3 regions of the Halopseudomonas sp. Lyrl_26 genome follow, and region 1 is predicted to be linked to each of the others. Evidence: predicted binding sites of a transcription regulator. Region 1 holds the regulator's gene; each other region holds the start of a gene.
The links. Region 1 encodes LexA, which represses DNA repair genes until DNA is damaged. Its sites were predicted from a motif close to CTGTNTNNNNANACAG; they were not measured.
Positions count from the first base shown of each region.

Region 2: imuA (translesion DNA synthesis-associated protein ImuA) is a predicted target of LexA. The motif match lies at 4,640-4,655, and genes of this name have one in related genera.
Region 3: recN (DNA repair protein RecN) is a predicted target of LexA. The motif match lies at 7,948-7,963, and genes of this name have one in related genera.

Region 1 covers NZ_JAYJLH010000001.1:422,560-433,361, forward strand. Annotated here, with positions in the region: gene VF673_RS02080 (vWA domain-containing protein) at 31-1,209, shown strand; gene VF673_RS02085 (DUF1653 domain-containing protein) at 1,221-1,439, shown strand; gene topA (type I DNA topoisomerase) at 1,532-4,141, shown strand; gene VF673_RS02095 (DUF6586 family protein) at 4,146-4,640, shown strand; gene VF673_RS02100 (hypothetical protein) at 4,707-4,946, shown strand; gene VF673_RS02105 (SOS-induced cell division inhibitor SulA) at 4,987-5,475, opposite strand; gene lexA (transcriptional repressor LexA) at 5,487-6,095, opposite strand; gene VF673_RS02115 (TetR family transcriptional regulator) at 6,270-6,932, shown strand; gene VF673_RS02120 (L,D-transpeptidase family protein) at 7,002-7,484, shown strand; gene nagZ (beta-N-acetylhexosaminidase) at 7,530-8,513, shown strand; gene VF673_RS02130 (CsiV family protein) at 8,549-9,112, opposite strand; gene mfd (transcription-repair coupling factor) at 9,112-10,802, opposite strand, start outside.
Region 2 covers NZ_JAYJLH010000004.1:182,046-192,847, forward strand. Annotated here, with positions in the region: gene VF673_RS07770 (error-prone DNA polymerase) at 1-2,538, opposite strand, end outside; gene VF673_RS07775 (Y-family DNA polymerase) at 2,535-3,950, opposite strand; gene imuA (translesion DNA synthesis-associated protein ImuA) at 3,956-4,564, opposite strand; gene VF673_RS07785 (CvfB family protein) at 4,757-5,596, opposite strand; gene VF673_RS07790 (putative bifunctional diguanylate cyclase/phosphodiesterase) at 5,670-7,772, opposite strand; gene VF673_RS07795 (OsmC domain/YcaO domain-containing protein) at 7,875-10,073, opposite strand; gene VF673_RS07800 (DUF2889 domain-containing protein) at 10,166-10,802, opposite strand, start outside.
Region 3 covers NZ_JAYJLH010000008.1:55,640-66,441, forward strand. Annotated here, with positions in the region: gene carB (carbamoyl-phosphate synthase large subunit) at 1-844, opposite strand, end outside; gene carA (glutamine-hydrolyzing carbamoyl-phosphate synthase small subunit) at 877-2,013, opposite strand; gene VF673_RS11055 (hypothetical protein) at 2,349-3,104, shown strand; gene dapB (4-hydroxy-tetrahydrodipicolinate reductase) at 3,171-3,977, opposite strand; gene dnaJ (molecular chaperone DnaJ) at 3,989-5,119, opposite strand; gene dnaK (molecular chaperone DnaK) at 5,238-7,172, opposite strand; gene grpE (nucleotide exchange factor GrpE) at 7,257-7,838, opposite strand; gene recN (DNA repair protein RecN) at 7,990-9,657, shown strand; gene fur (ferric iron uptake transcriptional regulator) at 9,736-10,143, opposite strand; partial or broken gene VF673_RS11090 (outer membrane protein assembly factor BamE) at 10,240-10,647, shown strand; gene VF673_RS11095 (RnfH family protein) at 10,728-10,802, opposite strand, start outside.

The DNA of each region.
Region 1 (10,802 bases):
GTTGTTCCGAGTATCACTGAGGGGCGATAGATGCTACTCAATCTATTCAATGAGATGCGCGCAGCCAAGGTGCCGGTATCGGTGCGTGAGCTGCTGGACCTGATCAATGCACTGAAACACCACGTGGTGTTTGCCGATATGGACGAGTTCTACTATATGGCCCGCACCGTGATGGTCAAGGACGAGCGCCATTTCGACAAGTTCGACCGCGCCTTCGCCGCCTATTTCAATGGCCTGCAGAACCTCGACGAGCTGCTCCAGGCGCTGATCCCGGAGGACTGGCTGCGCAAGGAGTTCGAGCGCCTGCTCACCGACGAGGAAAAGGCCCAGATCCAGTCACTGGGTGGGCTCGACAAGCTGATCGAGGAGTTCAAGAAGCGCCTCGAGGAGCAGAAGGAGCGTCACGCCGGTGGCAACAGGTGGATTGGCACCGGTGGTACCAGTCCCTTCGGTTCCGGCGGCTACAACCCCATGGGCATCCGGGTCGGTGATGCCGGGCAGCGTCAGGGGCGAGCGGCCAAGGTCTGGGAGATGCGCGAGTACAAGAACCTCGACGACCAGGTGGAGCTGGGTACGCGCAACATCAAGGTGGCCCTGCGCCGGCTGCGCAAGTTCGCCCGAACCGGTGCGGCCGAGGAGCTGGACATCGATAGCACCATCGACCATACCGCCCGGGATGGCGGGCTGCTGAACATCCAGATGCGCCCCGAGCGACACAATGCGGTCAAGCTGCTGCTGCTGTTCGATATCGGCGGCTCGATGGACTCGCACATCAAGGTCTGCGAGGAACTGTTCTCCGCCTGCCGTACCGAGTTCAAACATCTGGAGTACTACTATTTCCACAATTGCATCTACGAATCGGTGTGGAAGGACAACATGCGCCGAACCCAGGAGCGGATTCCGACCATGGATGTGATCCACAAGTACGGTTCCGACTACAAGGTGGTGATTGTCGGTGACGCGGCCATGGCGCCCTACGAGATCACCCAGCCCGGCGGCAGCGTGGAACACTGGAACGAGGAAGCGGGGCATGTCTGGATCACCCGCCTGCGGGAGAAATTCCCCAAGATGATCTGGATCAACCCCTACCCGAAGGACGCCTGGGGCTACACCACCTCGACCCGCATCATCCAGGATCTGATGGAAGATCAGATGTACCCGCTGACGCTGGAAGGGCTGGAGCAGGGTATGCGGTATCTGGCCAAATAGTGAAACAGATCATGCCACTCAAGCCCGGGCACTATCGCCACTATAAAGGAAAGGACTATCAGGTCATCGGCATCGCCCGGCATTCGGAGACCGGCGAGCAGCTGGTGGTCTACCGCACACTCTATGGCGACTTCGACCTCTGGGTACGCCCCGTTGGAATGTTCACCGAAGAGGTCGAGGTCGACGGCGAGTCATCTCCACGCTTTACCTTTATCAGCGAAGACGTGTAGGCTCTGGCCCTCCGGACCTGCCGTTCGTCGGCGGGTCGTCGGCTCCGGCGGCGCGGGCCACCGCATTCATTGATTGAGGAACACCAATACCCATGGGAAAAGCACTGGTCATTGTGGAGTCACCAGCCAAGGCGAAGACGATCAACAAGTATCTTGGCAATGACTTTGTGGTGAAGTCGAGCATCGGACATATCCGCGATCTGCCCACCAGTGGCAGCAGCAAGACCGAGAGCAAACCCAAGGGTGCCAAGGCGGCTTCGGACATCGACAAGGCGACCAAGGCAAGGATGCAGCTGGTCAACCGCATGGGCGTTGACCCCGAGAACGGCTGGAAGGCCCGCTACGAGATACTGCCCGGCAAGGAAAAGGTCATCGACGAACTGCGTCGTCTGGCCCGGGAAGCCGACACCATCTATCTGGCAACGGACTTGGACCGCGAGGGGGAGGCGATTGCCTGGCACCTGCGCGAGTCCATCGGCGGTGATGAATCCCGCTACCGTCGGGTGGTGTTCAACGAGATTACCAAGAAAGCCATCCAGGAGGCCTTCTCCCAGCCGGGCGAGCTGGACATGAACCGGGTCAACGCCCAGCAGGCGCGGCGTTTTCTGGACCGGGTGGTCGGCTACATGGTGTCACCGCTGTTGTGGCAGAAGATCGCCCGCGGTCTGTCCGCCGGCCGCGTGCAGTCGGTGGCGGTCAAGCTGATCGTTGACCGCGAGCGTGAAATCCGCGCCTTCGTGCCGGAAGAATTCTGGGAAGTGCACGCTGACCTGACCACACCCAAGAGCGAGTCCGTGCGCTTCGAGGTGGTCAAGGAGAATGGCGGGGCCTTCCGTCCGCTGAACAAGGAGCAGACTGACAAGGCACTGGCCCAGCTCAGGGCGGCCAGTTACCGCGTCACCAAGCGGGATGCGCGGCCGACCACTACCAAGCCGAGTGCGCCCTTCATTACCTCCACCCTGCAGCAGGCCGCCAGCACGCGGCTGGGCTTCAGCGTGAAGAAGACCATGATGATGGCCCAGCGGCTGTACGAAGCGGGTTACATCACCTACATGCGTACCGACTCGACCAACCTGTCAGCCGATGCCGTGAGCATGGCGCGGGGATATATCGAGAAGAATTTCGGCGCCCAGTACCTGCCCGAGACACCTAATGTCTATGGCAGCAAGGCCAACGCCCAGGAAGCTCACGAAGCCATCCGTCCCTCGGATGTGAAGCTCAAGGCCACCGATCTCAAGGGCATGGAGCGTGACGCCGAGCGCCTCTACGAGCTGATCTGGCGCCAGTTCGTGGCCTGCCAGATGCCGCCGGCGCGCTACCTGTCGACCACCATCACCGCCCAGGCCGGCAATTTCGAGCTGCGTGCCCGTGGCCGCATCCTGCAGTTCGACGGTTTCACCCGGGTGCTGCCGCCCCAGGGCAAGGGTGGCGAAGATGAGGTGCTGCCGGACATGCAGGTGGACAACGAGCTGGGTCTGGTCCGTCTGGATCCCAAGCAGCACTTCACCAAGCCCCCGGCACGCTATTCCGAAGCCAGTCTGGTCAAGGAGCTGGAGAAGCGCGGTATCGGCCGCCCGTCGACCTACGCCTCCATCATCTCGACCATTCAGGAGCGTGGCTATGTCACCCTGAATAACCGCCGTTTCTACGCGGAGAAGATGGGTGACATCGTGACCGAGCGCCTCAACGAGAGCTTCCCCAATCTGATGGGCTACGACTTCACCGCCCGCATGGAGGAGTCGCTGGATGACGTGGCCGAAGGTGAGGTGCCCTGGAAGGAGGTGCTCGACCGCTTCTATGCCGATTTCAAGCAGAAGCTCGAGGCAGCCGGTTCCAGCGAGGAAGGCAAGGGCATGCGCGCCAACCAGCCCACACCGACAGATATCCCCTGCGTCGAGTGCGGTCGGCCGATGATGATACGGACTGCTTCCACCGGGGTGTTCCTCGGTTGTTCCGGTTATGCCCTGCCGCCCAAGGAGCGCTGCAAGGCGACCGTCAATCTGGTACCCGGTAACGAGGTGGCGGCGGATGACGATGAGGGTGAATCCCGGGTACTGCGGGCCAAGCGCCGCTGCCCGATCTGCTCGACAGCGATGGACAGCTACCTGGTCGACGAGCGCCGCAAGCTGCATGTGTGCGGCAACAATCCCGACTGCAGCGGCTTCGAGGTGGAGCAGGGGCAGTTCAAGATCAAGGGCTATGATGGTCCGGTGATCGAATGCGACAAGTGCGGCAGCGACATGCAGCTCAAGACCGGCCGCTTCGGCAAGTACTTCGGCTGCACCAATGCGCAGTGCAAGAATACCCGCAAGCTGCTGCGCAACGGCGAGGCGGCACCGCCCAAGATGGATCCGGTGCTGATGCCGGAGCTGCGCTGCGAGAAGGTGGATGACGTCTACGTTCTGCGCGATGGGGCCTCGGGTCTGTTCCTGGCTGCCAGCCAGTTTCCCAAGAATCGCGAGACCCGCGCGCCTCTGGTGCGCGAGCTGTTGCCCCACGCCGAGGCGATAGATCCCAAGTACCATTTCCTGCTCGAGGCACCGGTCGCCGATCCGGATGGCAATCCCACCGTGGTACGCTACAGTCGCAAGAGCAAGGAGCAGTACGTGCAGAGTGAGATCGAGGGCAAGCCGACCGGTTGGCGTGCCTTCCATGATGGCAAGAACTGGGTGATCGAGGACGGCCGCAAGGTCAAGGGGTAATCCCGTGGCGGATGAGCTGTATACCCGTACCAATCAGGCGCTGGCCTTTGCCCGGCTGGCGCTGGGTGAATGGCACCAGGCTGCCGCTGCGACGGAGATCGGCGCGGCTACCCGGGTTGCCTATCATCGCGAGCACACCGTCTTTCATCTGTACCGCGGCCTGCTGTGGCTTATCCAGGAGGTTGCCGACGGCTACCGCTGGACCCTGACCGGGACCCAGAGCGTCGAACAGCTGCTGCGCGCAGAACAGATCGAGCGTTTTCCCGGACCTGAACTGGCCGAGCTGGCGCAGCTGAGGCAACGTTCTGACAGCTGGGTTGCGGGTATCCTGTCCGCCTGGCAGCAGCTGCAGGCGCCACCGGCCAGGGCGGGCGCCGCCGGTGCCCTTATCGTCGGTGGGGCTGCGACGCCACCCTGGGGATTGGCGGAGGCCGAGGAGGCGCTGGCGTCATTGCGCGCCCAGGTCGAGCGTTATCGTCAGAACCTTCAGGAGTGGTAGGGCGGGCGTCAGGCTCCCCCGCTGGGGTGTGGTACAATGCCAGGCTTGACTGACAGGAGACATCGAATGCCTTCACCCTTTCTCGAGATCATTGAGCTTGCCGACGGGACGGTTGCCCTGCGCCGTCCGGACGAAGAGGGCAAGCCGCTGTTGATCATTGAGTTTTCCGAGGAAGCCAGGGAATTTCTGCAGGGCAACTATGTCGAGGTGGCCAAGGTCATGATCGGCGCCGGCATGCAGGTTGCCGGGCAGATTCTCGAGGATGATCCGGATCTGGATCTGGATGAGCACCGGGTGCTGCATTGAGCAGCAGTGCCCGGTAACCGCCATTCCGGTCGGGTGAATGTCAGCTGGTAACTTCCATGCGAATATTCAGGCTGGCACAGTGTCCCGCCCGGGCCGATCGGTCCAGCAGCTCCCCATGGTCGGGATCGGACAGCCAGCTGACCACGGTGTGACTGTAACCCAGTTCCAGAATCTCGCAGCACAGCCTGAGTGAATCCATTCCTCGACGGGAGCGGATGATCAGGATGCGTTGCGGGTCCAGTCCCGAGGCCCGCAGCCACTTCTGGCTGATGGGCAGCGGCGGATCAATCAGGCTCAGCCATCCCGGGCTGTTGGCCTGGCTCAGGTCCCGCAGGATGGGTGCCAGCAGCTGCAGGCACTGACGGGGTGAGCCGTGCAGGCCGATCTCGCTGGAGCCGGGGGCTTCATCCAGTCCGTCGTCGTAGCTGGGTGCCTGCGTCAGTGACTGCATACCCGACTGGCAGGCCAGCAGGGCGTTATGCAACAGATCCGGTTGTACTGCTGAACCTTCGTTTCGTGCATACCGCATGGTCTACTCCTTCAGTGGCGAATCACGCCTACGCTCAAGCCTTCGATAATGAGTTCCTGCTCGCCCAGGTCGATCTCGATGGGGGCAAATTCAGGGTTTTCCGCGATCAGTGACACCTTGCGCCCCTGCTTGTGGAAGCGCTTGACGGTGACTTCATCGTCGATGCGGGCCACCACCACCTGGCCATTGCGTGCCTCGCTGGTGCGATGGACCGCCAGAAGGTCGCCGTCCAGAATGCCGATATCCTTCATGCTCATACCGCGGACCCTCAGCAGGTAATCGGCGCGGGGGCTGAAGAAGTCGGGATCGATGCGGCAGTGGTTCTCGATATTCTCCAGTGCCAGGATGGGCGCGCCGGCGGCTACCTGGCCGACGACCGGCAGGCTGTGCTCATCGGCTGCCTCGGCATCATTGGGCAGGCGGATGCCCCGCGATGCGCCGGGGATCATCTCGATGGCACCCTTGCGTGCCAGGGCCTTGAGGTGGTCCTCGGCCGCATTGGGGGAGCGGAAGCCCAGTTCGCGGGCTATATCCACGCGGGTGGGTGGATAACCGTTGCTGGCCATGTATTCCCGGATGAAAGCCAGTACCTGCTGTTGCCGTGCGGTGAGTTTCTGCATCTGGTCCATGCCTGTTTTTCTATACAGTTGCTGTGATTATATACAGCATTTGGCCCGGCGCAACCCCGGGTCGAATTTTGCACTTGGTACGGACTGTGGTAAAAATCTTCTGGTTGACACCCAGCCCGCTTGAAACGTATGTTTCAAACATTCGTTTTGATAGTGGAGTGGTCTGTGGCGCAGTCTGAAACAGTCGAGCGCATTCTGGATGCTGCAGAGCAACTGTTTGCCGAGAAAGGGTTCGCGGAAACCTCGCTGCGGCTCATCACCAGCAAGGCCGGGGTCAATCTTGCCGCAGTCAACTATCACTTCGGCTCGAAGAAGTCGTTGATCCAAGCGGTCTTTACCCGTTTCCTCAATCCCTTCGTTACCAGTCTGGAGCAGGAGCTCGATCGACAGCAGCAGGCAGGGGTCACAGACCCGACACTGGAACAGCTGCTGGAGATGCTGGTGCGCCTGGTGCTGGCGGTCAAGCCGCGCAGCGGCAACGATCTGTCCACCTTCATGCGCCTGCTCGGTCTGGCCTTCAGTCAGAGCCAGGGACACCTGCGCAAGTATCTCGGTGAGGTCTACGGCAAGGTGTTCAAGCGCTACATGACCCTGGTATTGCGCAGTGCGCCGGAGTTGCCGGTGGACGTGCTGTTCTGGCGGGTGCACTTCATGCTCGGCAGCGCCGCCTTCACCCTTTCCAGCATGAAGGCGCTCAAGGCCATGGGTGAGGCCGAGTACGGCGACCGGGCCAGTACCGATGAGATCCTGCGCCAGATGGTTCCGTTCTTCGCTGCCGGCATGCGCGCCGAGCTGGTGAACAACGCCGAGCCCGCGCCGGCGGAGTGAAGCTGCCGGCCGGGGCTTACCTCGCCGGCGCCGATCCGCTATCGTGTGGGTTTTCCCGCGGAGCTGCGCATGTCCCTGGATCTGATCCACATATCCATCGAGCACCAGTGCCTCACCGGCTATGCCGGAGGGCAGCAGGTCTGCCGCTTTCCGGTATCCACGGCACTGGCCGGTCCCGGTGAGCAGCAGGGCAGCGGCTGCACGCCCCGTGGCCGCCACCGGGTGCGCGCCCGTATCGGTGAAGGCCAGCCCCTGGGCGCGGTGTTCATCGGTCGCCGGCCGACCGGTGAGGTCTGGTCCGCCGAACTCGCTGCCGCCCACCCCGAGCGGGACTGGATACTGACGCGGATCCTCTGGCTGTGTGGCGAGGAGCCCGGCTTCAATCGGGGCGGCAATTGCGACTCCCAGCGCCGTTACATCTACCTGCATGGCACCGGGGATGATCAGCCCATGGGCATCCCCCTGTCCCACGGCTGCATTCGCCTGCGCAACAGCGACATGCTGGCGCTGTTCGACATGACCCCGGCCGGCTGTGCAGTCGTTATCGAATAATCTCTCATTGAAATCAGGAGCACTCCCTTGACCCATGGCTCATTGATGCTGGATCTGGCAGGTCACTGGCTGACACCGGAAGACCGCCAGCTGCTCCGGCAGCCCGAGGTCGGCGGCCTCATTCTCTTTGCCCGCAATACCGAGTCACCGGCCCAGGTGCGCGAGCTGGTGCACAGCATCCGTGCACTGCGTCCGGACATGCTGATCGCCATTGATCAGGAGGGCGGCCGGGTCCAGCGGCTGCGCCGCGAGGTGCTGCGTCTGCCGGCGCTGGGCCGTATTGCCCGTTGCGGAGATGCGGCGCCTGCGCTGGCCGAGGCTGCCGGCTGGCTGATGGCAACGGAGATGCTCGCCTGCGGGATTGATATCAGTTTCGCTCCGGTGCTGGATCTGGATTACCTGCGCAGTCAGGTCATCGGTGATCGTTCCCTGGGTGGTGATCCGCAACAGGTGACAACCCTGGGACGGGCCTACATCCAGGGGCTGCACGGGGCAGGCATGGCCGCCACCGGCAAGCATTTTCCCGGCCATGGCTGGGCCGAGGCCGACTCCCATTTCGCCCTGCCGGTGGACGAGCGCAGCGAAGAGGAGATCCGCAACAGCGATCTGCGTCCGTTCGCGGCCCTGGCCGGTGAACTGGACGGGATCATGCCGGCGCATGTGGTCTATCCGGCGGTGGACAGTCTGCCCGCCGGTTTCTCCCGGCGCTGGCTGCAGGACATCCTGCGTGGAGAGCTGGGCTTTGATGGGGTGATCTTCAGTGACGATCTGACCATGGCCGGCGCCCACGCCGCCGGTGACATGACCCAGCGGGTGGATGCGGCACTGGCATCGGGCTGCGACATGCTGCTGGTGTGCAACGATCGGGCGGCGGCGGAACAGGCGCTGGTGCATGCCCAGCAGGTCGGCATGCGACCCTCCGAGCGGCCGGCGCGGATGCTGGCCCGGCGCGTGGTCGGCGTCGACTACAAGGCCGATCCGCGCTGGGCGCGGTCGGTCGAGCTGCTGCGGCGGGCGGATCTGCTCTGAGAGACGGTACCGGGCGGCCCCGCCGCCCGGTCAGCTCAGGGCTGACTGGTGCGGATCAGGGCACCGAGGCTGCGATGGTCGAGATAGTGGGTCTCATCCAGGCGCAGGCGGCGGGTGGTCTGCAATCGTTCGCTCACCGGCTCCGCCGCGGTGGCATGGTTCAGCCACAGGGTGACCCGAGCGCTCAGCGGATCGGTATCCAGGCTGACCAGACCCTGTACCGGATACAGTAAGTCACCACCGGCGTCGGTCATGGGCTGGCCCTTCCGTACGGCTACGCTCAGGTGCGGGTCCGCCGGCTGGGTCCAGGCCCGGTGAAAGCGGATCTCGTAGCCGTTGCTTTCCAGCTTGCGTGCATCACTGTCCAGCCGGTGACGGGTGGGATCTATGCTGCGGATATCACCGCGCACCGTGTCGTCCAGCGCGGTGGCGCGCTCATCCCAGTCCGTTCCGGGGCCGGCGGCGGGGGTCAGCTGTGCGCCGGGCTGGCTGAACACCAGCAGTTCGACCAGATATTCCTGGGCTTCGGCCAGCAGGCTGCCGGTCAGCAGGGCGGTGGCGAGCAGCGGTTGCAGCCGGTTGCGGGTTATCGATTTCATCAGCGTTTTCCTTTGCCGGGGGCTGCGGCAGCGGGTTGCTGCAGCCGTTCGATCAGCGCTTCAACGGTATTCAGGCGCAGCGCGGCCTGGCCCATGGGGGCACTGAAACGCAGTATATTGCCACCTTCCAGCCGGTAGCGCTGCGAGCTTTCCTGAATCAGTCGGATCAGTACCATGGGATCGACACTGGTGTCGGCACCGAATTCGATGCGGCCGTGCTCGGGTCCGACGTCGATGCGGGTGATCCCCAGCGGTGCGCAGCGCAGCTTCAGCGAGGTGATGCGGAACAGGGTCTTGACCTGCTCCGGCAGCAGCCCGAAGCGGTCGATCATTTCCACCTGCAGATCCTTCAGCTCGTCGTCGTTGGCGGCATTGGCGATCCGCTTGTACAGGGTCAGGCGTGCATGTACATCCGGCAGGTAGTCGTCGGGGATCAATGCCGGCAGGCGCAGGTTGATATCCAGCACATCGCCCAGCGGATTCTCCAGCTCCGGCTCCTTGCCCTGCTGGATCGCCTTGATCGCGCGCTCGAGCATATCCATGTACATGCTGAAGCCCACCGCCTGGATCTGGCCGCTCTGGCCCTCGCCGAGCAGTTCACCTGCACCCCGGATCTCCAGGTCGTGGGTGGCCAGGGTAAAGCCGGCGCCGAGATCCTGGGCGGCTGCAATGGCCTCCAGGCGCTTCTCCGCATCCCCGGTGAGCTTGCGTCCGGCCGGGGTCAGCAGGTAGGCATAGGCCTGGTGGTGGCTGCGGCCGACCCGTCCACGCAGCTGGTGCAACTGGGCCAGGCCGAACTTGTCGGCCCGTTCGATGATGATGGTGTTGGCGCTGGGCACGTCGATGCCGGTCTCGATGATGGTCGAGGTCACCAGGATATTGAAGCGGCGATGGTAGAAATCGCGCATTACCTGCTCCAGCTGGCGTTCGGGCATCTGACCGTGGCTGATACCGATGCGCGCCTCGGGCACCAGCTCGGCCAGATCTGCCGCGCACTTCTCGATGGTTTCCACCTCGTTGTGCAGGAAGTACACCTGGCCGCCACGCAGCAGCTCGCGCAGGATGGCCTCCTTGATCACCGCCGGTTGCTGCTGCATGACGAAGGTCTTGACCGACAGTCGCCGTGCCGGCGGCGTGGCGATGATCGACAGGTCGCGCATGCCGGTCATGGCCATGTTCAGGGTCCGCGGGATCGGCGTGGCGGTCAGGTTGAGAATGTCCACCTCGCTGCGCAGGGCCTTGAGCCGCTCCTTCTGGCGCACCCCGAAGCGGTGCTCCTCGTCGATGATCACCAGCCCCAGATCGCTGAAGCGCACATCGCTCTGCAGCAGCTTGTGGGTGCCGATCATGATGTCCACCTTGCCCTCGGCCAGCGCTTCGGTAGCGGCCTTGATTTCCTTGGCCGACTTGAAGCGTGACAGCACCTCGACCTTCACCGGCCAGTCAGCGAAGCGGTCCTTGAAGCTGTTGTAGTGCTGCTGGGCCAGCAGGGTAGTGGGTACCAGTACTGCGACCTGGCGGCCACTGTGCACCGCCAGGAAGGCCGCGCGCATGGCCACCTCGGTCTTGCCGAAGCCGACATCGCCGCACACCAGCCGGTCCATCGGCAGGGGGCTGGTCATGTCCTTGATCACTGCATCGATGGCTGCCTGCTGGTCCGCGGTCTCCTCGAAGGGGAAGGCCTCGGCAA
Region 2 (10,802 bases), on a different contig from region 1:
CAGGGCGCCGGCGTCGGCGAGCAGTTCCATGGCCCGGCGGTTGAGTTGGCTGCGCAGGGCCAGCTCCTCTACTGATGTGAAGCCCTGCCGTTGTCTGGTTGCAACCAGTCGGTGGGCATCGTCCTCGCGGAAGCCGCGGATCATGCGCAGGCCGAGGCGGATGCCGTATTCGCCCTTGCGGTCGTGCTCCAGGGTGCAGTCCCAGTCGCTGTAGCGCACGTCTACCGGCCAGGTTTCGATGCCGTGGCGGCGGGCGTCCTGCAGTATCTGGTCGGGGCTGTAGAAGCCCATCGGCCAGCTGTTGATCAGGGCGCAGGCGAAGGCGGCCGGTTCGTGGCATTTGAGCCAGCTGCTGGCGTAGGTGAGCAGGGCGAAGCTGGCGGCGTGGGATTCGGGGAAGCCGTAGTCGCCAAAACCCTTGATCTGCTCGAACAGGCGTTCGGCAAATTCCTTTGTATAGCCGCGCTCGAGCATGCCTTGGGTGAGTTTCTCCCGGTGCGGCTCCAGCCCGCCCTTGCGCTTCCAGGCGGCCATGGAGCGGCGCAGCTGGTCGGCTTCGCCGGCGCTGTAGCCGGCGGCGACTATGGCAATTTCCATGACCTGCTCCTGAAACAGGGGGACGCCGAGAGTACGCTCCAGCACTTTTTTCAGCGCGGGGGATGGATAGCTGACCTCCTCTTCGCCGTTTCGGCGGCGCAGGTAGGGGTGCACCATGTCGCCCTGGATCGGGCCGGGGCGGACGATGGCCACTTCGATCACCAGATCGTAGAACCGTCTGGGTCGCAGTCTGGGCAGCATGCTCATCTGTGCGCGGGATTCGATCTGGAAGACGCCTATGGTGTCGGCCTGGCTGATCATGCTGTAGGTCGGCTCATCCCCGGCGGGGATGGTGGCCAGGGTCAGTTCCCGGCCGCGGTAATGGCGGACCAGATCGAAGCAGCGGCGCAGCGCGGTGAGCATGCCCAGCGCCAGCACATCCACCTTGAGCAGGCCGACCGCATCCAGATCGTCTTTGTCCCACTGGATGACGGTGCGGTCTTCCATGGCGGCGTTTTCCACCGGCACCAGGGTATCCAGCGGCTGCTCGGAGATGACGAAGCCGCCGGGGTGCTGGGACAGATGTCGGGGGAAGCCGATCAGCTGGCCGCTGAGGGTCAGTACTCGGTGCAGTACCGGACTGTCCGGTTCAAAGCCCGCTTCCCGCAGGCGCTCGGCATCGGGAATACGATCGCTCCAGCGGTTGCAGCAGCGGGCCAGGGCATCCACCTGATCCGGCGGCAGGCCGAGGGCCTTGCCGACATCGCGGATGGCACCAGCGGCGTGGTAGCTGCTGACCACCGCGGCCAGTGCCGCGCGGCGGCGGCCATAGCGGTTGAATATGTACTGGATGACCTCTTCCCGGCGCTCGTGCTCGAAGTCCACGTCGATGTCCGGCGGTTCGTTGCGCTCGCGGGACAGGAAGCGTTCGAACAGCAGGTTGGATCGGGCCGGGTCGATTTCGGTGATGCCCAGAGCAAAGCACACCGCCGAGTTGGCGGCCGAGCCACGGCCCTGGCAGAGGATGCCCTGCCCCCGAGCGAAGCGGACGATGTCGTGCACGGTGAGGAAGTAGCTTTCGTATTCCAGTTCGCTGATCAGGGTCAGCTCCTTGTCGAGCTGGGCGCGCAGTTCGCTGGAGATGCCCCGGGGCCAGCGCCAGGCGATGCCTTCCTCGGTGAGGTGGCGCAACCAGCTGGACGGGGTGTGGTCGGCGGGCACCAGCTCCCTGGGGTACTGGTATTTCAGATCGCCCAGATCGAAGCGGCAGCGCCTGGCAATCTCCACTGTGGCCTGAAGCAGTGTTGGGGGATAAATCTGGGCCAGCTGCTGCAGCGGACGCAGGTGACGTTCGCCATTGGGGAACAGCCGGTGGCCGGCCTCTTCCAGCGTGCAATGATGGCGGATGGCGGTCAGGGTGTCCTGCAGGGCCCGCCGGCCCCGGGCGTGCATGTGCACATCGCCGCTGGCCACGGCGGGGACCTCCAGCTGGCGGGCCAGTCCAAGCAGTTGCTCCAGTCTTTGCGCATCATCCGGGCCGCGGTGCAGCTCGACCGCCAGCCACAGCCGCTGGTCAAAGCGGGTTTTGAGCCATTCGCCGTGCTGCGGGTCCGGCTCCGGCTCGGGCAGCCAGAGCGCCAGCAGGCCGCTGGTGTCGGTTTCCAGATCGTCCCTGAGCAGTTGATAGCTGCCCTTCTCGGTGCGGCGGCGGGCATTGGTGATCAGTTGGCACAGGCGCTGGTAGCCGGTCTTGTCCTCGGCCAGCAGGACCAGCCTGGGGCCGGATTCTACCTGCATTTCGCTGCCGATGATCAGAGGGATGCCATGAGCCTTGGATGCCTCCCAGGCTCGGACTATGCCGGCCAGGGTGCACTCGTCGGTAATGGCCAGGGCCTGATAGCCGTGCTGTCTGGCACGGGCAAAGAGCTCGTCGGCGCTGGAGGCGCCCCGCTGGAAGCTGAAGTTGCTCAGGCAATGCAGTTCGGCGTAGTCGGCTGTCATGCGAACCACCCGTGCAGCATCCAGGGGCCCTGCCCGTCCACCGCCTGCCAGACCCAGGCCAGCCGCCCATCCCGGGTGCGCACCACATAGTAGTCGCGACGGCGGTCGGCCCCGTCCCACCAACCGGACTCGATGCGCTCCGGCCCGGCGAGGATCTCCGGCACCAGCTCGTTCAGGGGCTCGGGTTCTGCCAGCAGCCAGCCGGGGCGCTTGCCGAGCTGTGCGGGCGGAAGGCCGGCGCCCTCGGTGTCGCGCCGCCAGGCACATTCGGGCCTGTGATCGGCCACTGCGACCAGACCGTGAATGGCCTCATCACCCAGGCGCGCCCTGAGCCGTTCGCGCAGTTGGTCCCAGGGCTGAACCGGTGGTGGGCGTTCCTCCAGCAGTGAGACCGGTTTGGGGGTGAAGGACGGCAGGTCACTGGCGCGCAGCCTTACCGCCAGCACGGGTTCGGGCAGCTGCAGTTGCTCCAGCCGGCTGCGGGTGACTTCGAACAGCTGCTGGGCATCCCGTTCGGCGCTGAGCAGGCCGATGGGCAGACAGGTCGGTTCGTGATCCCGGTGCTCAAGGGTCAGCTCGAAGCGCTGCACGCTGCAGTCCCGCCCGGCCAGGAAGGCCTGCAGGTCCAGCAGCAGGCGGCGGATGGGGAACAGCAAGGCCTGGTGGGAGTCGACCTCGAAGTTGAATTCGATGCGGGCAGCAAACTCGTCCGCTGGCTGGTAACTGCCCAGCGCCACCGGCAGCACGCCGAGCAGCCGGTCGAGATGGGCCAGCACCTCGGCGGGGAAGCGTCGGGCCAGGGTATCCCGCGGCAGGCGGAGTATCTGCCCCAGTTGTTTGAGCCCCATACGCGACAGTGTGGCCACGCTCTGGGCATCCAGACCGCTGCGCTGGATCGGCAGGCGCTGGATATGCTCGCGCAGGGCCAGGCTGTCCATGACCGCCAGCCCGTCGTGCACATTGGTCAGCGCCCGGGCGGCGGCGGGGTTGGGGGCCAGCACTATGCGGTGCTGAAAGCCCAGCCCGGTCAGATCCTCCCGCAGGCGCTGCTCGAATCGCGGCCAGGGGCCGAACAGCCCCAGGCTGGATTCGACCTCCAGCAGCAGTGCATGGGGATAATCCAGACTGACATGGGAGCTGTAGCGGTAGGCCCAGGCGGCGAGAAAGTGCTGCCAGTGGCTGATCTGCTGTTCATCGTATTCGGCCACGGCAAAGTCGGTGACCAGGGTCTGGGCGGCGGTCAGGCTCATGCCCGGCCGCAGGCCCAGGGCCCTGGCCTGGGCATTGACTGCCCGGATCAGGCGGCGCGGCACATGCCCGGATACCAGCACCAGGGGCGCATCGGCGTCATCCCGCCCGCGCTGCACCCCATCCAGGGCCAGCCGGGTCAGCAGTATGCAGGCCCAGCGCATGGCGGCTAACCCAGCGCCAGGGGGCGGGCTGCCGGCATGGCACCTCGACTCTTGAGCACCCGGACCTGCCGCGGCCAGGCATCCAGCGCCAGGCGCAGGGCGGCGGGGGACGGGTTGTCCGCCTCGCGCAAGGAACGGCAGGCAAACCCCAGGGACTCGCCGGTGGCAGCAGCCAGTTGCAGGCGGCGCAGGCCGCGGTCATTGATCCGCTCGGGCCAGCACAGTACGGCGGCGCAACTGCCGGAGCGCAGGCACTGCTCTGCCGCCCACAGGGCTTCCTTCTCGCTGGCCTGCACCAGTACCAGCCAGCGCAGATCGACCCCGGCCTGCAGCCAGGCCGGCGCAAAGGGAATGAAGGGCGGCGCCACCAGCACTACCCGTTCCCGTGCCCGGGTCAGGCGGGCCAGGGTCGGCCACAGCAGCTGCAGTTCGCCACTGCCGGGGTGGGCCAGCAGCAGTTCGCTCAGGGCCGCTTCGGGCCAGCCGCCGCCGGGCAGCACGGCATCCAGTTGCGCATGCCCGGTGGGCTGGGCCGGCGCCGCGGCAATATCCGCACCGCCCTTCCACACCCGCCGCTGCTGTAGCAGGGCGTCCAGGGACACCACGGCGCTCATGGCTGCCGCTCCGGTTCGGAGTCGGTTGGAATGGAGGATGGGAAAGCTGGGCCGCACATGACAGACACCGAATTACTGTATGGGCATACAGCTTATTCACTGACTAATGTCTGGTCAATCCCGGAGCGGAGGTGCCGGATGGATGGCTGTGACGGACAGGACGAGCTGGTGCTCGTCCTTCCCATAGCGGGCTCAGTCGGCCAGTTCGATATGATCCGGGTGGATGCGGATCAGACCCTGCTTGTACAGGCCGCCGATGGCCTTCTTGAAGTTGGCCTTGCTGACGCCGAACTCGGCGGTGATGAGTTGCGGCGGGCTCTTGTCGCTCAGCGCCAGCTTGCCGCCCTGTTCGCGCAGGCGATCGATAATCTGCTGCTCCAGAGCGCTGGCGGCATGGCGACCGACCGGCTGCAGGCTGAGGTTGATCTTGCCGTCGGGGCGGATCTCGCGTATGTAGCCCTTCTCGCGCATGCCCCGGCGCAGGAACTTGAAGGCTTCGTTCTTGTGAATCAGCCCCCAGTGGGCGTTGTTGATGATGGCCTTGAAGCCCAGATCGGTGACCTCGGCAATCAGCAGATCCACCTCTTCCCCGACCTTGTAGCGGGCCGGCTTCTGGTCCAGGTAGCGGTCCAGCCGGGCGGTGGCCACCAGCCGCTTGCTGTGCTTGTCCAGATAGACGTGAACCACGCAATAGTCGCCTACCTGCAGCGGGCGCTTCTCTTCGGAGTGCGGCAGCAGCAGGTCCTTGGGCAGGCCCCAGTCGAGGAACAGGCCGGTGCGGTTGATATCCACCACCTTGAGGCTGGCGAAGCCGCCGACCATGACCTTGGGTTTGAGGGTGGTGGCGATCAGCCGGTCGTCGCTGTCGAAGTAGACGAACACATTGAGCCAGTCGCCCACCTCGCTCGGCGTGTCCCTGGGGATGTAGCGCCGGGGCAGGAGGATCTCCCCTTCCATGCCGCCATCCAGATAGAGGCCGAAGTCCGTGTGCTTGAGCACCTCGAGTGTGTTCATTCGTCCAATCAGTGCCATGCCCTTGCCCGCCTTGCTGACCCGGTCGTGCCGGAGAGGCCGCCAGTATATAGAGTGGCCCTGACCAGACCAATCACTGCGGGGGGGTGACGGACTCCCGGCTGCGCCGGAGCAGTGCACTCAGGGACTCATCATCCACCGCTGCACTGAACAGAAAACCCTGATAGGCATGGCAGCCCTGCTGCCGCAGGAAGTCGAGCTGATCTGCCGTTTCCACGCCCTCGGCCACCAGCTTCAGGTTCAGACTGCGGCCCATGGCGATGATGGCGCGGATGATCTCGGCATCATGACTGTCCACCGTGCAGTCACGCACAAAGGACTGGTCGATCTTCAGCTGATCCACCGGCAGGCGCTTCAGATAGCTGAGTGAGGAATAGCCGGTACCGAAGTCGTCAATCGCGAAGCTCAGGCCCATGCTGCGCAGCTCGTGCATCTTGGCCACGGTATCGTTGATGTCGTGAATGACCATGCTCTCGGTGATTTCCAGTCGCAGACACCGGGAGGGTATCTGATGGGCCGCGATGGCCTCGCCCACGCGGGCGACGAAATCAGCCTGACGGAACTGCAGTGGGCTGATATTGATGCTCAGGCTGAATCCGTCCACATCGATCAACCGCTGTTCAAGGAGTCTGGCTATAAGTCCGCAGGCTTCCTCCAGCACCCAATGGCCGACATCCAGAATCATGCCGCTCTCTTCCAGCACGGACATGAAGCACCCCGGGCTGACCAGACCTTTCTCGGGATGCTCCCAGCGCAGCAGCGCTTCGGCTCCGAGAATACGCTGCTGATGGACATCGATCTGGGGCTGATAGTGCAGACGGAAGGCGCCCTGCTCCAGAGCGACGCGCAGGTCGGTCTCCAGCTGCAGCCGGCGGCTGACGTCGACCTGCATCTGCGGTTCGAAGAAAGCAAAGCCGTTGCGCCCGCTGGCCTTGACCCGGTACAGGGCAGTGTCGGCGTGCTTGAGCAGATCCTCCGGGGTGCGGCCGTGCTCACCGGACAGGGCAATACCGATACTGCAACCAAGCTGCAGGGCGTGGCCTTCCACCCGCATGGGGGCGGAGAGTGTTTCCAGCAGAGCCAGGGCATGGTTCCCGACCTGCTCGGTGATCTGCTCCCGGTTGCCGCTCAGACCGGCGAGCACCACCACGAATTCATCGCCGCCCAGCCGGGCCACGGTATCGGTCTTGCGCACGCCCTGACACAGGCGCCGACTGGCCTCGCGCAGCACCGCATCCCCCAGGCCGTGGCCGAGGGAGTCGTTGATGCGCTTGAAGTGATCCAGATCGAAGAACAGCACCGCAAAGCGCAGGCCATGCCGCTCGTCCAGCGCCAGATGCTGCTGCAGGCGGTCCTGCAGCAAGAGGCGGTTGGGCAGATTGGTCAGCGCATCATGGTAGGCCTGATGCTTGATGCGCCTCTCGATGGTCACCTGCTCGGTCACGTCCTTGAAGCAGGACAGGGTGCAACGGTCATTCCCCACGCGGATGAAATTGCTGGATACTTCGCAATTGAGGATGCGGCCGTCCCGGGTAACGAAGTCCACCGGTTCGGAGCGCAGGCAGCGGTGGCGGATGAGCTTCTCGATCAGCGCCGAACGCCGCTCGGGATAACGCCACAATCCAAGCTCGGTCGCCGTCCTGCCGACGGCTTCCTCTGCGGTATAGCCGAACACCTCGGTAAAACGCCGGTTGATCTCGGTGATTCGGGCGTTGTCCTTGTCGAACAGCAGGTAGGGCTCGGGGGAGTCCATGAACAACGCAGTGAATTTGGCCTCACTGCGCCTGAGCGCCGCCTCAGCCTTTATCCGATCGGAAATGTCATGGATCATCGACAGCCGGCAGAGCTCGCCGGCCACCGTCATCTGTTCCACATACACCAGACAGGGCAGGATGCGCCCATCGCTGCAGCGGAAGCGGGTCTCCGACTGCCGCAGGCTGCCCATCCGGTTGAGATCGTGAAAGAACGCCGCGCACTGTTCATCGGACAACCACAGCGGCAGCGCTTCCGTTCTGTTCTCCAGGATCATCTCTTTCGGCCAGCCGAACAGCTTGTCGAACGAGGGGTTGGTCGCCACCACAGCGCTGTCACTGAGGCGGGTCAGGATGCAGGCAATGGGCAACTGCTGGACGAAAGCGATGAAAGCCTGGTCACCGCCCGCCTGACTGGCACTCATGCCGACAGCCCGGCGTGCAGAGGGAGTAGAAGATAAAAACGGGCAGATTCCATGGCCTTTTCTCGTTATTTTTCCTAAAAGTAGCGCTTCGCTACTATTGATTCAAGCCTGCATGGCCGCTCTGGCGCGCGTTCTGTGCAGCTTCTTCAGGCTGTCGATCATGCGCTGGTGCCGCTCCAGCCCTTCCAGATTCATACTGGTGGGGGTCAGGCCGTGGAAGCGGACACTGCCCTGCACCGAGCCGATCACGGCATCCATGCGCTCGTCGCCGAACATGCGGCGGAAGTTGGGTTCGAAGTCCTCCAGCTCCAGCTCGTCATCCAGCACCACCTCCAGTACCGCCTGCATGGCCTGGTAGAACAGGCCGCGTTCGACGGTATTGTCGTTGTACTGCAGGAACTCCTCGACCAGCTCCAGAGCCGGTTCCAGATTGCCCAGCGCCAGATGGATCAGCAGCTTCAGTTCAAGGATGGTCAGCTGCCCCCAGACGGTGTTCTCGTCGAACTCGACGCCGATCAGGGTGATGATGTCGCCGTAGTGGTCCAGCTCGCTCTCTTCCAGACGGTCCACCAGACTCTGCAGCTGCTCGTCATCGAGCCGGTGCAGATTGAGGATGTCCTCACGGAAGTACAGCGCCTTGTTGGTGTTGTCCCAGATCAGGTCGTCCACCGGGTAGACCTCGGAATAGCCCGGGACCAGGATGCGGCAGGCCGTGCCGCCGAGATGCCGGTACACCGCCATGTACACCTCGTGGCCCATTTCCGCGAGGATGCCCAGCAACTCATCGGCCATTTCCGCATTGCTGAGGCGACCGCCGTCGGTGAAGTCCCAGTCGACGAACTCGTAGTCGGCCCGACTGCTGAAGAAGCGCCAGGAGATCACCCCGCTTGAGTCGATGAAATGCTCGACATAGTTGTTGGGCTCGGTGACTGCCTGGCTCTCGAAGGTAGGTCTGGCCAAGTCGTTCAGGCCTTCGAAGCTGCGCCCCTGCAGCAGCTCGGTCAGGCTGCGCTCCAGCGCCACCTCGAAGTTGGGGTGTGCACCGAAGGAGGCGAACACGCCACCGGTGCGCGGGTTCATCAGGGTTACGCACATGACCGGGAACTGGCCACCGAGGGAAGCATCCTTGACCAGCACCGGGAAGCCCTGCTCCTCCAGTGCGCGGATGCCGGCCAGAATGCCCGGATACCGTTCCAGCACCGCCTGGGGCACATCCGGCAGCGCCAGCTCGCCCTCGATGATCTCCCGCTTCACCGCCCGCTCGAAGATCTCCGACAGGCACTGCACCTGCGCCTCGGCCAGGGTGTTGCCGGCGGCCATGCCGTTGCTCAGATACAGGTTCTCGATCAGGTTGGAGGGGAAGTACACCACCTCGCCGTCGGACTGACGGACGTAGGGCAGCGAGCAGATGCCGCGCTCGACATTGCCCGAGTTGGTGTCATACAGATGGGTGCCGAGCAGCTCGCCCTCGGGGTTGTAGATGGCCAGGCAGTGCTCGTCGAGGATCTCCTCCGGCAGCTCGCCGTCGGGGCCCGGCTGGAACCAGCGCTCCTCGGGGTAATGCACGAAGTCGGCATTGGCCAGTTCCGGACCCCAGTACTGGTCGTTGTAGAAGAAGTTGCAGTTCAGCCGCTCGATGAACTCGCCCAGCGCCGAGGCCAGGGCGCTTTCCTTGGTCGCGCCCTTGCCGTTGGTGAAGCACATCTGGGAGTGGGCGTCGCGCAGGTGCAGGGACCAGACGTTGGGCACAATGTTGCGCCAGGAAGCGATCTCGATCTTCATGCCCATGTCGGCGATCAGCCCGGACAGGGTGGCGATGGTCTGCTCCAGCGGCACGTCCTTGCCGGGAATGCAGGTGCGCGCGTCCGTGGAGGGCGCCAACAGCAGGCCCTGGGCGTCGGCATCCAGATTCTCCACCACCTCGATGATGAACTCCGGACCGGTCTGCACCACCTTCTTCACGGTGCAGCGGTCGATGGAGCGCAATATGCCCAGACGGTCCTTCTCGGAGATGTCCTCGGGCAGCTCGACCTGGATCTTGAAGGTCTGCTGGTAACGGTTCTCCGGATCGACGATGTTGTTCTGCGCCAGGCGGATGTTTTCCGTGGGAATGCCACGGGTCTGGCAGTAGAGCTTGACGAAATAGGCCGCACAGAGCGCCGAGGACGCCAGGAAGTAATCGAAGGGACCGGGCGCCGAGCCATCGCCCTTGTAGCGGATCGGCTGGTCGGCGATTACCGTGAAGTCGTCGAATTTGGCCTCGAGACGAAGGTTGTCGAGGAAGTTGACCTTGATTTCCATGCGGGTACCAGAGCGGGCGAACAGAATGACCGGCCATTATCCGGATTTTCGCCGCCCGGGTCGCGGCTAAATGACTGGTGGCAGGCCGCGATTCAGTTTCTGGCGACGTCCACCAGCAGATCTTCCGGACCGGTTACGTCCTGACGGGTACTGCCGATCACCCGGATCGCCTGCTCCGCGCGTTCCGGCTGGAACACGAAACAGGCGCCGGCACGGGCCACCATGGCCTGCCCGGCATTTTTGATCAGGTCCAGATTGACGCCCTTGCTGGCGGCGACCATGACCGAGCGACGCTGCACATAGAGCGCTTCGAGCAGCCTGTCGTCCAGGGTCTGCTCGGCCCAGGGCATGATGCTGCGCAGGTCCTGCTGGTCGAACTGGTCGTTGCTGTGAATGGCGGTGCCGCGCAGCCGCCAGTCGAGCAGCTTCTCGCCATTCAGCCAGAGTTCGGCGTGGCGGTACTCATGCATGGCGCCCACCACCCGCGAGACATACTCGCGGTAGCCGGGCCTGGCCGCCTGGACCAGGGCCACCATGAGCAGGTCGTACTGGTGGGTGCACTGCTGCTTGGCATCGATCTCCGGCAGGTTGACCGCAATACGCTGGCGCAGCGGCTGACCGACGAATTCCTGCAATCTGGCGGCGGCCTGGGGGCACAGGGTCCAGGGGGTGCGGCGGGCGGTGCTGTCGACCGAGGTGATACGCTGCCCATCATGCCCAAGGGTCAGG
Region 3 (10,802 bases), on a different contig from region 1:
AACCACCGGTTTCCACACCGATTTCGCGCAGCACCGCCAGGGAGGCGTTGCGCATGATCTGGTATTCCTTGTCGGTCAGGGTCTGGGCCGGAGCCACGGTGATGGAGTCACCGGTATGCACGCCCATCGGGTCGAAGTTTTCAATGGAGCAGACGATGATGCAGTTGTCCTTCTTGTCGCGGACCACCTCCATCTCGTATTCCTTCCAGCCGATCAGCGACTCGTCGATCAGCAGCTCCTTGGTCGGCGACAGATCCAGACCGCGGGTGCAGATTTCCTCGAATTCTTCACGGTTGTAGGCGATACCGCCGCCAGTGCCGCCCATGGTGAAGGAGGGACGGATGATGCAGGGGAAGCCGACCTTGTCCAGCACGCCGTAGGCTTCGTCCATGTTGTGGGCGATACCCGAGCGCGGGCATTCCAGACCGATGGCACGCATGGCCTGGTCGAAGCGCGAACGGTCCTCGGCCTTGTCGATGGTGTCGGCATTGGCTCCGATCATCTCGACGCCGAACTTTTCCAGCACGCCGTGCTTTTCCAGATCCAGCGCGCAGTTCAGTGCGGTCTGGCCGCCCATGGTCGGCAGCAGGGCGTCGGGGCGCTCCTTCTCGATGATCCGCGCCACGGTCTGCCACTTGATCGGCTCGATATAGGTGGCGTCGGCCATGGCCGGGTCGGTCATGATGGTGGCCGGGTTGGAGTTCACCAGGATGACCCGGAAACCCTCTTCGCGCAGCGCCTTGCAGGCCTGGGCGCCGGAATAGTCGAACTCGCAGGCCTGGCCGATGACGATGGGCCCGGCGCCGAGGATCAGAATACTCTTGATGTCAGTACGTTTTGGCATGTGTGCTATTAATCCTTGGGTGTGCCGGCGACTCAGGCGCGCTTGGCCATGGCTGCAATGAAACGCTCGAACAGCGGAGCCACGTCACCCGGGCCGGGGCTGGCCTCGGGGTGACCCTGGAAGCTGAAGGCTTCCTTGTCGGTGCGCTCGATCCCCTGCAGGGTGCCGTCAAACAGTGATTTGTAGGTTGCCCGCACGTTGGCCGGCAGGGCGCTCTCGTCCACTGCGAACCCGTGGTTCTGGCTGGTGATCATGACCTCACCGGTCTTCAGATTCTGTACCGGGTGGTTGGCACCGTGGTGCCCGCTGGGCATCTTGACCGTGCGCGCGCCCGAGGCCAGGGCCAGCAGCTGGTGACCCAGACAGATGCCCAGGATCGGGGTATCGGTCTCCAGCAGCTCGCGGATGGCGCGGATGGCGTAGTCGCAGGGCTCCGGGTCTCCCGGGCCATTGGACAGCAGTACGCCATCGGGATTGAGCGCCAGCACATCGGCAGCGGACGTCTGGGCGGGCACCACGGTCAGGCGGCAACCGCGCGCTACCAGCATGCGCAGAATGTTGTGCTTGACGCCGTAATCATAGACCACCACATGGTAGGGCAGCTGCGCTGCGTCTATCTCGGGGTAGCTGTCGGTAGCCAGATCCCAGGCGCTCTGCCGCCACTCGTAGACGCTGGTGGTAGTGACTTCCCTGGCCAGATCCATACCCTTGATGCCGGCAAACCCCCTGGCCAGCTCCAGCGCCTTCTCTTCGGTTGCATCCGCACCTGCCATGATGCAGCCATTCTGCGCCCCCTTTTCCCGCAGAATGCGGGTCAGGCGACGAGTATCGACACCGGCAATGGCGACGGTACCGTTCTCCTTCAGGTACTCGCCCAGCGGCTGACGGCTACGCCAGTTGCTGGCGATCAGCGGCAGATCCCGGATGATCAGACCGGCAGCCCAGACACGGTCGGATTCGGCATCCAGCGGGGTGGTACCGGTATTGCCGATATGCGGGTAGGTCAGCGTGACAATTTGACGCGCGTATGATGGATCGGTGAGGATCTCCTGGTATCCGGTCATGGCCGTATTGAATACGACCTCGCCGACGCTGTGGCCGTCGGCGCCGATGGCTTCACCACGGAAGATGCTGCCGTCGGCGAGAGCAAGAATGGCGGGCTTGGACAAGAAAACCTCCGAAAGACTGACACGTTTTTGCCGAACGCGGGCTGCACAAAAGCGGGAATGATGTGATTTCCACTTCACCCCACTGCAAAGGCATTGTCAGATACGCGCTGAGATAGACAGATTAGCCCGATATTTTACCGGCTTGACCAATAAATATCCACACCGGTTATCCCCTTACATCCACACGACCAAGACGTTCTGCCGTTCTGTTTCATAATCCCGGCGGACGTGTTAAAACTGCATCTGGATCACGAACCTGTGCAGGCGCACCAGCACCCCGTTGCTGGCCGGGCGGCTCGGCACAAGGCTCAACAACCAGAACAGGGACTTCAACCATGAAAACCTATCTGAAGTATGTATTGTTCCTGCTGTTCCTCGGACTTGCTGCCCAGGCCCAGGCCGATGCACAGCTGGCTCAGAGTCTTCACGAGCTGCGCAGTGAAGGCTACCGCGCGGCCACCTATCTGCTGATCGACAACAACCTCTACGAGCGGGTACGCGAACCGGGCAACCGGGAAGCCTACAACGAAGCCCTGCTCAATATGGAGAAACTGCTGCGTCAGCTGGACAACCCCAGCGATGTACGCGCGCCCTATAACCAGTTCGTCAGCCTGATCCGCGAGATCGAGAACCAGAGCGAGGACGAAGCGCACTATCATCTGGCCACCGTCAACCGCACCATGATGGCCCATGCAGAGATGGACAAGGCTATTGCGGCACGCTACGCGAGCGCCGCTGCAGGAGGCGATGAGCGTCTGCTCGCGCTGCACCAGCAGAGCCTGGAGACCAATCAGATCCTGCTTTTGTACCAGAACAACATGTTCAGCTCGATCGGCGTGTATTTCATGGAGACCAGTGAAGGCATCTTCAACACCATAGATGCACGCATTACCGCGCGAGCCGCAACCCTCCGGGAGCTGCTGCCGGATCTGGACCCGACGCTGCAGGATCTGGAAAAGCAGTACGGCTTCATCCAGCCGCGACTGATCAACCACCACGACAACTGGGTGCCCACCATTGCAGCCTTCTATCTGCTGCGCAACACCAAGACACTGGATCAGATGGCCCGCGATCAGCTGCGTCAGAGCTGAGCAGCATTCAGTAACAAAAAGAGCCCGGTCAGAACATCTGACCGGGCTCTTTTTGTACCGCAAGTCTCAATCACGCAGCGAGAGTACATCCTGCATGTCGAACAGCCCCCTATCATGGGCAGCCAGCCAGATGGCCGAACGCACCGCGCCCCTTGCAAAGGTCATGCGACTGGAGGCCTTGTGGGTGATCTCCACCCGCTCACCCTCGGTGGCAAACAGCACGGTGTGATCACCCACCACATCCCCGGCGCGCACAGTGGCGAAACCGATGGTCTGCCGATCACGGGCGCCGGTCTGGCCTTCGCGGCCGTACACCGCGACCTTCTGCAGGTCTCGCCCCAGCGCCTGAGCCACTACCTCACCCATGCGCAGCGCAGTACCGGAGGGAGCGTCTACCTTGTGCCTATGGTGCGCTTCGATGATCTCGATATCCGCCTCATCGCCCATGACCCGGGCCGCCATGTCCAGCAGCTTGAGGGTAAGGTTGACGCCGACGCTGAAGTTGGGCGCAAAGACCACCGGGACCTGCTCGGCCGCCCGGCTGATCAACTGCTTTTCCTCCTCGGAAAAGCCGGTGGTACCGATGACCATCGCCTTGCCCGCGGCGCTGCAGATTTCCAGGTTGACCAGGGTACTGGTCGGATGGGTGAAATCGATCAGCACATCAAAATCGTCGAGCACCTGGGTCAGATCCCCGACGACGGCCACGCCCAGCCGACCGACACCGGCCAGCTCGCCGGCATCAGCGCCGATCAGGCTGCTCTCCGGCCGCTCGATGGCGGCAGTCAGTCGCGCCCCCTCAGCCTGGCCTATGGCCTCGATCAAGGTCTTGCCCATGCGCCCGGCTGCGCCGATTACCGCTATTCTTCTCATGCTTTCCCCGGTCAGAACTTCATGTCTTCAAAGAAATTTTTCACGCCCTCAAACCAGCTCTTGGCTCGCGGCGTCTGATTGCTGCCCTCAGCCTGCAGGGTATCACGCAATTCGCTGAGCAACTCGCGCTGCCGCTTGGTCAGATTAACCGGGGTTTCCAGTACCACTCGGCACAGCAAGTCGCCGGGGGCACCACCACGCACCGGCACCACGCCCTTGCCACGCAGACGGAACAGCTTGCCGGTCTGGGTTCCCTCGGGAATCTTCAGCTTGACCCGGCCGTCCAGAGTCGGCACCTCAAGCTCGCCACCCAGTGCCGCTTCGACAAAGTTGATCGGCACCTCGCAATAGAGATTCTTGCCATCGCGCTGGAAGATCCGGTGTTCTCGCACCGACACCACCACATAGAGGTCGCCGGTGGGCCCACCATTGACCCCGGCCTCGCCCTCCCCGGCCAGACGGATGCGATCGCCGTTATCCACGCCCGGCGGCACCTTGACCGACAGGGTCTTGGTTTCTTCCACACGGCCCTGGCCATGGCAGTCGCGGCAGGGGTCACTGATCATCTGCCCGGTACCATGACACCGCGGACAGGTCTGCTGCACAGCGAAGAAGCCCTGCTGCATGCGCACCTGACCATGACCGCCACAGGTGGTACAGGTGGTCGGCTTGGTGCCCTTCTTGGCACCGCTGCCGTCACAGGTCTTGCAGCCCACCAGGGTCGGCACCTTGATGGTCACGGTGGTACCGCGCACAGCCTCTTCCAGGTCCAGCTCAAGGGTATAGCGCAGATCGCTGCCGCGCTGCACCGAGGAACGGCCGCGACCGCCACCCCCGAAGATATCGCCGAACACGTCGCCGAAGATATCGGAGAAATTGCCACCACCGAAACCGCCGGCACCGGCGCCCATGTTCGGATCCACGCCGGCATGACCGTACTGGTCGTAGGCCGCCCGCTTATTGGCGTCGGTCAGAATCTCGTAAGCCTCGTTGGCTTCCTTGAATTTCTCTTCCGCTTCCTTGTCATCCGGATTGCGATCCGGGTGATATTTCATTGCCAACCGGCGATAGGCTTTTTTCAGCTCGGCTTCACTGGCGCCGCGCTCCACGCCCAGCACTTCGTAATAGTCACGCTTGGCCATATGTCCTGTTTCCTTTGGAATATCCTACGGCACAAACAGCAACGCGGGATAAGCTCCCGCGTTGCCCTGCCGCGCTGTGCACGGGCCCGCCCTGAGGCAGGCCCGGAACACCCAAGGACTACTTGTTGTCCTTGACTTCTTCGAACTCGGCATCGACCACATCATCTGCGTCAGCCTTGCCCTCGCCGGCATTGGCCTGGGCATCGCCCTGGGCTGCCTGCTCTTCATACATCTTCTGCACAACCGGGGCAGAGGCTTCGGACAGCGCATTGATCTTGGCTTCGATCTCTGCCTTGTCATCGCCCTTGACCGCTTCTTCCAGATCGGCAAGCGCCTTCTCGATTGCGGCCTTCTGCTCCTCGGTGGCCTTGTCGCCGGCTTCGGACAGGGTCTTGCGGGTGGCATGCACCAGCTGATCGCCCTGGTTGCGCACGGTCACCAGCTCCTCGAACTTGCGGTCTTCCTCGGCGTTGGCCTCGGCATCACGCACCATCTTCTCGATTTCTTCATCCGACAGACCGGAGTTGGCCTTGATGACGATCGACTGCTGCTTGCCGGTAGCCTTGTCCTTGGCGGACACATTGAGGATACCGTTGGCATCGATGTCGAAGCTGACCTCGATCTGCGGCACACCGCGCGGCGCCGGCGGAATGTCGGCCAGATCGAAGCGACCCAGCGACTTGTTCTGCGCAGCCTGCTTGCGCTCACCCTGCAGCACATGAATGGTCACGGCTGTCTGGTTGTCGTCCGCGGTGGAGAACACCTGCGACTTCTTGGTCGGAATGGTGGTGTTCTTCTCGATCAGGGTGGTCATCACACCGCCCATGGTCTCGATACCCAGCGACAGCGGAGTCACGTCCAGCAGCAGCACGTCCTTCACGTCACCGGCCAGTACCGCGCCCTGAATGGCAGCGCCAACGGCTACCGCTTCATCCGGGTTGACGTCCTTGCGCGGCTCCTTGCCGAAGAATTCGGCAACAGTCTTCTGCACCAGCGGCATGCGGGTCTGACCACCGACCAGGATCACCTCGTTGATTTCCGAGGCGTCCAGACCGGCATCCTGCATGGCGATGCGGCAGGGTTCGATACTGCGCTTGACCAGATCCTCGACCAGCGACTCCAGCTTGGCCCGGGTTACCTTGACCTGCAGGTGCTTGGGACCCGAGGCGTCAGCAGTGATGTACGGCAGGTTGACATCGGTCTGCTGGCTGGAGGACAGCTCGATCTTGGCTTTCTCGGCTGCTTCCTTCAGACGCTGCAGCGCCAGCGGATCGTTGTGCAGATCAACGCCGTTTTCCTTCTTGAACTCGTCTGCCAGATAGTCGATCAGACGCATGTCGAAGTCTTCACCACCGAGGAAGGTGTCACCGTTGGTCGCCAGCACCTCGAATTGGTGCTCGCCATCCACTTCGGCGATCTCGATGATGGACACGTCGAAGGTACCACCACCCAGGTCGTAGACCACCACGGTGGAGTCACCACGGGCCTTGTCCATGCCGTAGGCCAGCGCCGCCGCTGTGGGCTCGTTGATGATGCGCTTGACGTCCAGACCGGCGATACGCCCGGCGTCCTTGGTCGCCTGGCGCTGGCTGTCGTTGAAGTAGGCCGGAACGGTGATGACCGCTTCGGTCACAGGCTCGCCCAGGTAGTCCTCGGCGGTCTTCTTCATCTTTTTCAGCACTTCCGCGGAAATCTGCGGCGGCGCCATCTTCTCGCCCTTGGCTTCGACCCAGGCATCGCCGTTGTCGGCCTTGACGATCTTGTAGGGCACCAGTTTGATGTCCTTCTGCACCACGTCCTCATCGAAGCGGCGACCGATCAGGCGCTTCACCGCATAGAGGGTGTTGTGCGGGTTGGTAACCGACTGACGCTTGGCGGACTGGCCGACCAGGGTCTCGCCGTCGTTGGTGTAGGCGACGATGGACGGAGTGGTGCGCCCGCCTTCGGCGTTCTCGATGACCTTGGCGGCACCGTTCTCCATGACAGCGACGCAGGAGTTGGTGGTCCCCAGGTCGATACCGATGATCTTACCCATGTGTTTATGTCTCCGAATATGCTGGCCGCACGTACCCGGCGGCGCTGTTCAATCTGCTCTGAACTCTAGATAAGGCCGGAAAATGCTATTTCAAGTACAACTTCACGCCTGTTCGTCAATTGTTCCGCCAGTCTGGCCAGACCCGGCCTTGCTTACGACCACCATGGCCGGACGCAGCAAGCGCTCGTTCAGGGTGTAACCCTTCTGGAACACCTTGAGCACGGTATTGGGCTCGACCTTGTCGCTGGCCTCCATCGCCATCGCCTGATGCAGCTCGGGGTTGAAGGGCTCACCCTCCGGATTCACAGCCACCACCTGATGCCGCGCCAGAGTGTCGGTGAACAGTTTCAGGGTCAGCTCCATGCCTTCACGCATGGGCTGGATGGCGGGATCCTCGTTACTGGACAGCTCCAGACCGCGCTCCAGGCTGTCAACCACCGCCAGCAGATCCATGGAAAACCGCTCCAGGGCAAACTTGTGCGCCTTGGCGATTTCCTGCTCTGCCCGGCGGCGGGCGTTCTGCGCGTCGGCAACGGCACGCAGCGCCTGGTCCTGTGCGGCAGCCAGCTGCTCCTCGAGCTCGGCGATACGGGCAGCGGGGTCATCCCCGGCCGGAGTCGCGGCTTCCTGCTGCTCGGTTCCGATCTCCTCGTCCTGCAGCTCCTGTTTCTGTTCGTCCACCATGTCTCCTCCTGTCAGCAAATGGGTGACGAGGCCCTCAGGCCACGCGCATGACCTCTATATGGGGCTGCCGGAGGGATGTTCAAGGGGGTTGAACAACAAACCACGACTACTGTATAAACAACCAGAACAACAAGCCTGCGGAGATGACTCCATGCTGCTGCACCTGGCGGTGAATAACTACGCAATCGTCGATCATCTGGAACTGGAGCTCGATCGCGGCATGACCGTGATCACCGGCGAAACCGGTGCGGGCAAATCCATCATGCTGGACGCCCTGGCCCTGACCCTCGGCGACCGCGCCGACAGTGGCGCGGTGCGACCCGGTGCGGACAAGGCAGACATCCTCGCCACCTTCGACATCAGCGACATTCCGGAAGCGCAACAGTGGCTCGAGCAGCGCGACCTGGCCAGTGACGAGCATCAGGTGATACTGCGCCGAGTAGTCACCGCCGAAGGCCGCTCCCGGGGCTACATCAACGGCAGCCCCTGTCCGCAACAGGACCTCAAGGCGCTGGGCGAGATGCTCATCGACATCCACAGCCAGCATGAACATCAGTCCCTGCTCAAGACCGACACCCACCGCCGGTTGCTGGACGACTATGCCGGCGCCAGCGAGCTGGCGCGGCAGGTGCAGCTGGCTGCCCAGCGCTGCCGGCAGACCGAACAGGCCCTCGAACAGGCCAGCAACATCAGCGAGGAGCAGAATGCCCGCCAGCAACTGCTCAGTTACCAGCTGGAGGAGCTGGATAATCTCAGCCTGCAGGACGGCGAGCTGGAGCTGCTGGAAAGCGAACAACGCCAGCTGGCCAACGCCGAGCAGATAATGCAGTCCTGCCAGCAGATCATCAATATCTGCAGTGAAAGCGATAACGGCAGCGTGCTGCAGGCGCTCAGCGCCTGTCTCAACCGCCTCAACGGCCTGCATCACCATGGCCGCAGCCTGGGCGAGGCCCACGACCTGCTCACCGGCGCGCAGATCCAGATCGAGGAGGCCGTCGGAGAACTCAGTCGCTACCTCGATCATTTCGAGGCGGACCCGGCGCGCCAGCAACAGGTTGAAGAGCGTCTGGGCGTGATCCACGACCTGGCGCGCAAGCATCGGATTCTGCCCCAGGAGCTGCCGGCCCTGCAGCAACGCCTGATTGAAGAGCTGGAAGGCATCCAGCAGAGCGATGCGGACAAGGACCGCCTGACCGAGGAGCTGGCCGCGTACCGCGAGCACTATCAGCAATTGGCCGCGAAGCTGTCCGCGATCCGCCATAAGGCCGCGCAGAAGCTGGCCAAGGCGGTGACCGGCGAGATCCAGCAGCTGGGCATGCCGGGCGGCCAGGTACAGGTCGAACTGCGTCCGATCACCAGCGCCCAGTACCCCCTGCAGGGACTGGAGAACGTCGAATTTCTGGTCAGCGCCAACCCGGGTCAGCCGGCCAAGCCGCTGGCCAAGGTGGCCTCAGGTGGCGAGCTGTCACGCATCAGCCTGGGCATCCAGGTGATCACCGCCCAGACCTCCCGGGTACCGACCCTGGTGTTCGATGAAGTGGATGTAGGCATTGGCGGCCCGACTGCCGAGATCGTCGGCAAACTGCTCCGTCATCTCGGCGAGCGTGGCCAGGTTCTGACCGTCACCCACCTGCCGCAGGTCGCCGCCCAGGGGCATCAACACCTGTTCGTGCGCAAGGAGCAGCGACGGGATTCGACCCGCACCTGCATAGACAGGCTGGAGGGGGAGGACAGGGTTCAGGAAGTGGCCCGCATGCTGGGCGGAGTGGATCTGACGGAGGAGTCGCTGGCCCACGCCCGCCGGCAGCTGGCGCGGTAGGAAGAGGAAGCGGCCGAACTGGCTGCTCCGAGAACCGGTCAGGCCTGACGACAGACCCGACCGATCGGCAGGAAGGGATCAGATATCCCGTTTCTTCACATAGAGCACCAGATTGTGGTCGACCAGTTCGTAGCCGTGCTCGCGCACGATCTGTTCCTGGCGCCGCTCGATCTCGGGATCGAAGAACTCGATCACCTCGCCGGTATCCACACAGACCATGTGATCGTGGTGCTCGCCATCGGCCAGTTCGAAAACGGCATGTCCGCCATCGAAGTTGTGGCGCACCACCAGACCTGCGGATTCAAACTGGGTCAGCACCCGATAAACGGTTGCCAGACCCACGTCCTCCCCCGCTTCCATCAGCGCCTTGTAGACATCCTCCGCACTCATGTGCCGGTCATCGTCATTGGCCAGCATCTGCAGAATCTTGACTCGCGGCAGCGTGACCTTGAGGCCGGCCTTACGCAGTTCGTGATTTTCAACCATGGTTCAGTTTCTCTCCACAATGCTTCGCAGCGCTGGATCTGTCGGGTATGATTCAGGGCCATTCAGCAAACTTTCGATAGTGGATGTTACCACGCGATGCCAAATAGTCTGAACCGTGCCCTTTGTATCCTGGTATTTTGTGCCGCCAGCGCCAGCCTTTCCGGTTGCGGATTCCCCGGCGTGTACAAGATCGACATTCAACAGGGCAACGTCGTTACCCAGGAAATGGTGGACCAGTTGCGCCCCGGCATGACCACCCGCCAGGTGCGCTTCATCATGGGCACCCCGCTCATCCAGGACACCTTCGAACCGAACCGCTGGGATTACCTGTACAGCATGCAGTCGGGGCATAACCCGCGCGAGCAGGAACGTATCAGCCTGATGTTCGAGAATGATCGTCTGGTCGGTCTGGCCGGCGACTTTGTCCCCGGCACCAGCCGCGACGAGGCCATCATGGGCAACACCGCCGATTCCGCGACACAGGACGTCGAACCGGCAGCCCGCAGCTACCCGATCGACCTCGGCGCCCCGCTCGGCACCGGCGAATGATATCCCGGGAGCGGCGGCTCGCCCCGCTCCCCGGCTCACTCGCTTTTGAGACCTTCCCTGGCCCGCGCGGCGCGCTGCTTGCGCACCTCCTTCGGGTCGGCAATCAGCGG